DNA from 2 places in the Streptomyces sp. NPDC006610 genome. Region 1 is predicted to be linked to the other one. Evidence: riboswitches for the same ligand, from Rfam matches in the RefSeq annotation. Region 1 holds a riboswitch; the other holds the start of a gene.
What was found. Region 1 has a riboswitch for cyclic di-AMP ahead of ABZY13_RS04710 (NlpC/P60 family protein). Riboswitches for the same ligand answer to the same signal wherever they lie in the genome.

Region 1 (3,201 bases):
GTTGGTGTCCTGGTACTCGTCGACGAGGACGTGCCGGAAGCGGCGGCGGTAGTGCTCGGCGACGTCCGGGAAGGCGCGCAGCAGGTTGACCGTCGTCATGATCAGGTCGTCGAAGTCGAGGGCGTTCGCCTCGCGCAGCCGCGACTGGTAGAGGGCGTAGGCCTGGGCGAGGGTCTTCTCGAACCCGTCGGTGGCCTGGGCGGCGAAGTCCTCCTCGTCGATCAGCTCGTTCTTGAGGTTGCTGATCTTGGCGCTGAAGGACTTGGGCGGGAACTTCTTGGGGTCGAGATCGAGATCACGGCAGACCAGGGCCATCAGGCGCTTGGAGTCGGCGGCGTCGTAGATCGAGAACGACGAGGTGAAGCCGAGCCGCTTGGACTCGCGGCGCAGGATGCGCACGCAGGCGCTGTGGAACGTCATCACCCACATGGCGTTCGCACGCGGGCCGACGAGCTGCTCTACGCGCTCCTTCATCTCGCCGGCGGCCTTGTTGGTGAAGGTGATGGCGAGGATCTGGCCGGGGTGGACGCCCCGCTCGGCGAGCAGGTGGGCGATGCGGTGGGTGAGCACGCGGGTTTTGCCGGAGCCCGCGCCGGCCACGATGAGCAGGGGCGTGCCGGAGTGGACGACGGCGGCGCGCTGGTTGTCGTTCAGCCCTTCCAGGAGCGCGGCGGCGTCCAGGGCGGGGCGCGGGGCGCCGTCGCGGTAGTACGCCTCCCGGTCCGGCGGCACGTCGAACTTCCCGCCGAACAGATCGTCCGGAATCGGCTCCGGAACGTGATCGTCCTCGGGCGGCGGCGGGTGTTCCCCGTGGGCCCGAGGGGCCTGGAGGTCCGCCAGGAAGCTGTCGTCAAAGAGGCTGCTCATCGCTCTCCGAGTCTAGGGGGCGGCACTGACAACCCGTGGCCGTCCCGGGAACATCCCCGGCCCCGGCGGGCCCCCGCCCCGCCGCGGGTGTCCGGAATCACAACCGCGCACCCTCTCGCGGCGCCCGCCGCCTCACCCCGTGCGCTCGCCTCGAGCTGCGCACACGCCCGGCGCACCACCCACCCGGACACTGCCCCGAGCCCTTCCCCGAGCACGCATCGAACACCCCCCGACACGAACCGCGACCCCCCGCCGCAAGGTCACGAAAATGTATCGGGCATATCACCCACGAACCTTCACAGGCGGCACACGAGTTGGCTACGGTGCCGGGCAGGCCGCACGACCCCCTCCGGCGAACGTCGCCGGGCCGCGTGGCCTCCGCCGAGTCCGGTGTGCCCGCGTGGCCGACCGGAGCCGGGGACCCAACCGAACTCTGGGGTGAATCGGCACGACTCCCGCACGGGAGGCGGGCCGTAGGGCAAACCTTCCGAGCGACACCGCCCGAACCCGACAGCTAACCCGGTAGGCGGCCCATGGAAGGAGTCGCCTCCCTTGGCGTCGCACCGCAAGTCGCGCCCGGTCGGCCCGCTGGCCGGCATACGTACCCCCGCCCTGGCCACGGCCGCCCTCACCTCCGTGGCGCTGCTCTCCCAGACCGCCCAGGCAACCCCGGCCGACGACCGGCCGAGCCTCGAAGAGGTCGAGAAGAAGGTCGACGCGCTGTACCGCCAGGCCGAGTCGGCGACCGAGAAGTACAACGCGGCCAAGGAGCGGACGGCCAAGCAGCGCAAGCAGGTCGACACGCTGCTGGACGACGTCGCCCGGCGCACGCAGCAGCTCAACGAGGCGCGCGAGGAGCTGGGCGCGTACGCCGCCGCCCAGTACCGCACCGGTGCCGCCGCGCCGTCCACCGCGACCTTCCTGCTCGCGGACTCGCCGCAGGACTACTTCGACCGGACCCAGCTGATGAACCGGCTGACCAGCCGGCAGAAGGACGCCGTCGACGACTACTTCACCGAGCAGTCCCGGACGATGCGCAAGCGCCAGGAGGCCACCGAGAGCCTCCGGACGCTCACCGAGTCGCAGACCGAGCTGAGGACGGCCAAGGCGACCGTCCAGAAGAAGCTGTCCGACGCGCGGGAGCTGCTCTCCGAGCTGACCGCCGAGGAGAAGGCGCGGCTGGCGGCGATCGAGAAGCGCAAGCAGGAGGAGGCCGAGCGCAAGGCGGCGGAGCTGGCCCGGCAGCAGGCCGCCGCGGAGGCTCGGGCCGAGGAGCAGCGCCGCCAGGAGGCGGAGGCGGCGGCCGCGTCCGAGCAGGAGTCGGCCGACGGCTCCACGGACACCGGGTCGGGCGAGGCGCCCGCGCCGCCGCCGGCCGACTCGACGTACGCCGCCAAGGCGGACAAGGCGCTCGCCTTCGCCCGCGCCCAGATCGGCAAGCCGTACGTCTGGGGCGCCACCGGCCCCGGCTCCTACGACTGCTCGGGCCTGACCCAGGCCGCGTGGAAGGCCGCCGGGGTCACCCTGCCGCGCACCACGTACGACCAGGTCAACGCGGGGACGACGGTGCCGCTGTCCAGCGCGCGGCCGGGCGACCTGGTCTTCTTCTACGACGACGTCACGCACGTCGGCCTCTACATCGGCGACGGCATGATGATCCACGCCCCGAAGCCCGGCGCCTACGTCCGGGAGGAGTCGGTGTACTACGACGGCGAGTCGTCGATCCACAGCGTGGTGCGGCCCGCCTGACGCCGGTGCTCTCCTGCCTCTCCGGGGCCGGCTTTCAGGTCCAGAGGACGGCGATGAAGATGTTCGCCACGGTGAGCAGGCCCACCAGTCCGAACAGGCCCTTGTCGACCTTCTCCTCGTCGCGCTTCACGTAGACGAGGCCGAGGATGACGATCAGCACGGCGAGCTTCACGCCGATCTTGACGTTGTTGACGGTGTTGTCGTCGGCCTGGTTGAGGCCGACCAGGATGACGCCGGTGACCAGCATGGTCAGGGCGCCGTGCAGCATCGCGGGGACGAATCGCGCGGTGCCCTCGCCCACCGCCTTCATCTGGGTGAGGAAGCCGCCGAGGAGGGAGGCGATGCCGATGATGTGCAGGCCGACGAAAACGTTGATGAGTACGTCCATGGGGCCGGAGCCTAGTGAGCCGCGGGCGCGTGGCCCGCACCGGCCCGGCGACCGCACGGGCCTCTCCCGGTCGCGCTGCGTGCCGAAACAGACGGTTCCGTAACCGGATCCCGATCGCATACCGACAGCGACGGCCCCCCTCCTGCCACTTCCGTACAACGTGACCCCGCCGTGACCTGCTCCGCCCTAGCGTCCTC
Region 2 (3,201 bases), on a different contig from region 1:
CGTGTCCCAAACCAAACATGACAGCCCTTCACATCTGTGATCTTCACGTGATCTGCGCGGCATGAACTTGTGACAAGTGATCGTCTGCCGATACGTTCACCCATCAACGTGGCGGCGGCGCATCACCCGCCGCGCGGGTCACTGCTGTCTCGGGAAAGGTCCCCGCATGCTCTCCGGGAACGGTCGTCACCGTCGCCCCCGCCAGGCCCCGGCACTCGTCGTCGCGGCCGGCGTGACCGGCTCCGCCATCGCCATCCCCCTGCTCGGCGCGACCGGCGCCAGTGCGGCGAGCGGTGCGACGTGGGACAAGGTCGCGGAGTGCGAGAGCGGCGGTTCCTGGAGCGCCGACACCGGCAACGGGTACTACGGCGGCCTGAACCTGTCGCAGGAGGACTGGGAGGCGTACGGCGGTCTCACCTACGCGTCGCGACCGGATCAGGCCAGCCGTTCCCAGCAGATAGCCGTCGCCGAACGGCTGCTCGCGGACCGGGGCGCCGAGGCGTGGGCCAGTTGCGGCATCCTCGTCGGTCTCGACCAGGACGACAGTGAGGCGGGCGTCGACACGGGGGTGGCCGGCGACGCGGCGTCGAGCACGCCGGACGGCGTCCTCAACCCGCCCGGATTGTCCAACTCCTCCGGTTCTTCCGCCTCAGTGGGCGGGAAGTCGGGTGCGAAGTCGAGCACGAGCCCGACCGAATCGGCGGGCGCGGGGAAGTCGGCCGAATCCGACCGATCCGGCGAATCCGATGAATCCCCTGGAACTGAATCGACGGATTCGGGTCGGGCGACGGCGTCCGAGACCGGAACCGGAGCCGGGGCCGGCCGGGAGACGGGCGCACCCTCCGCCTCCGTCTCCACTTCCCCCTCTGCACCCGAATCACCCGATAGCGGCACGGATGTGTCGGAATCTGCAGACTCCGACACTCTCGCCAAAACCCCCGAAAGTGTCGGCTCTTCCAGTCTCATCGACACCGGCATCGCCGACGCGGGCTCGGGGACCGGCCGTCATCGCGGCTCCAGCGCGCAGGAGGACGTCCTCGACGACCGCGAGGCCGGGTCCTCCGGCTCCTCGGGGCGGCACGCCTCGCGGGGCGGGTCGGCGGAGCGGGCGGCCGCCGACGGGTCGTACACGGTGCGCGAGGGCGACAGCCTCTGGGGCATCGCCGACTCTCTTGAGGTCGACGGCGGATGGTCCGCGCTCTACTCGGAGAACAAGGACGCCGTCGGCGCCGACCCGGACCTCATCCTTCCCGGTCAGACCCTGGATGTCGGGGTCGAAACGGTCGAAAAGTAGCGGGAGTTCACGTCACGGTTCGGGCTGATTGTCCGTTTTGGAATCAGTGTGGGATGAGTCTCAGAAGCCCTGATCGTCTTTGAAATTCCGCCGATCGCGTGTCTACGGTCGTGACCGCTCGCCAATGCGGGCCCCGGTAGCCGCAACGCCGAATCCTGCCAGCGGCCGTCCGGGAACAGTCGTCGCGTCAAGCGCCGTAGGCAGGAGCGGGGGACCCAAGGTAGGCGCCGTTCCGGGCAGTTGAGCCCGGGGCGGCTAGGGGTGAAGCCGCGTCCCGTGAGGGACGCGGCCGGGCAACTCAACCGGCCCGAACCCGACAGCTCACCTCGCAGGCGTCGGTGAGGGGATCAACCATGCTGTTTTCCGGCAAGGGCAAGCACCGTCGTCCGACCGCCCTCCAGCGCTCCACTCGCGCCATCGCCATCGCCGGCGTGACCGGCGCCGCCGTCGCCGCTCCGCTGATGGCGTCCGGCACCGCCTCCGCCGCCACCGCCTCCGAGTGGGACGCCGTCGCCCAGTGCGAGTCCGGCGGCAACTGGTCCATCAACACCGGCAACGGCTACTACGGCGGCCTGCAGTTCTCGGCCTCCACCTGGGCCGCCTTCGGTGGCACGCAGTACGCCGCCACCGCCGACCAGGCCACCAAGGAGCAGCAGATCGCCATCGCCGAGAAGGTGCTGGCCGGCCAGGGCAAGGGCGCCTGGCCGCACTGCGGCACCGGCCTGTCGAACTCCGCCTACAACGGCGGCTCGGCCGGCACCTCCGGCGACGCCGGCAGCTCCACCGGTTCGAACGCGACGGGCTCGGCCGACACCGGCTCCTCCGAGGCCACCGCCCCGGCCCGCGAGACGGAGCAGCAGCCGGCCTCCCGTTCCGCCGACCGCCCGGCCGCCAAGAAGACCGTCACCACCCCGACCGGCAAGAAGGTCAAGAAGGGCGACGGCGAGTACAAGGTCGTCGAGGGCGACACCCTCAGCGAGATCGCCGCGGAGCACGACGTCAAGGGCGGCTGGGCGAAGCTGTTCAAGCTGAACAAGGACATCGTCGAGGACGCGGACGTCATCTACCCGGGCCAGCAGCTGCACCTCAAGTGACGGCCGGCGGCGAGGGGCGCGAAGTGACGGCGGGCGCCGAAGGGCTGAACTGACAGGCGGCGCGGAGCGCACTCACAGCACGCGCCGACCGACGCCGTCATCCTGAAAGCCCCCGGGCCTCCGGGCCTCCGGGCCTCCGGGCCTCCGGGCCTCCGGGCCCCCGGGCTGACGGCCACAGGCCCCAGCACCCCGGTCCCCCAGGACCCCCGCCCCCAGACCCCCGTGAGGGTTCCCCCCGTCCCCGCGGGCTCCCCGCCCCGGCGCGTTCTCCCCCGTACGCGCCGGGGCGGGGCTTTTTTCGGCCAGGCGTGCACGCAACCGTGCGCGGGACTTTTTGTTCCGTTCGGAAACAATTTACTCTCGGTTCCGTCCACGGGGTGGTCGACCGGCTGGCCGATCGCCCGGAGCCGGTTAGGCTCGTCTCGCAGAGCCACCGCGGCCCTGCGAAGCCGCGTCACATTGAAGAAGGAGATGCTCGTGCCGTCCATCGACGTCGTCGTAGCCCGGGAAATCCTGGACTCCCGAGGCAACCCCACGGTCGAGGTCGAGGTCGGCCTCGACGACGGCAGCACGGGTCGTGCCGCCGTTCCGTCCGGCGCCTCCACCGGCGCCTTCGAGGCCATCGAGCTCCGCGACGGCGACCCGAACCGCTACCAGGGCAAGGGCGTCGAGAAAGCCGTGCTGGCCGTCATCGAGCAGATCGGCCCCGAGCTGGTCGGCTACGACGCCACCGAGCAGCGCCTGATCGACCAGGCGATGTTCGACCTGGACGCCACCGACAACAAGGGCTCCCTCGGCGCCAACGCCATCCTC

Region 2: another riboswitch for cyclic di-AMP. It lies ahead of ABZY13_RS09185 (transglycosylase family protein); the one in region 1 lies ahead of ABZY13_RS04710 (NlpC/P60 family protein).

What each region holds. Positions count from the first base shown of each region.
Region 1 covers NZ_JBEXOP010000004.1:67,374-70,574, forward strand. Annotated here, with positions in the region: gene pcrA (DNA helicase PcrA) at 1-867, opposite strand, end outside; cyclic di-AMP (ydaO/yuaA leader) riboswitch at 1,237-1,412, shown strand; gene ABZY13_RS04710 (NlpC/P60 family protein) at 1,420-2,616, shown strand; gene ABZY13_RS04715 (hypothetical protein) at 2,651-3,004, opposite strand.
Region 2 covers NZ_JBEXOP010000008.1:135,484-138,684, forward strand. Annotated here, with positions in the region: gene ABZY13_RS09180 (transglycosylase family protein) at 233-1,294, shown strand; cyclic di-AMP (ydaO/yuaA leader) riboswitch at 1,477-1,644, shown strand; gene ABZY13_RS09185 (transglycosylase family protein) at 1,648-2,388, shown strand; gene eno (phosphopyruvate hydratase) at 2,866-3,201, shown strand, end outside.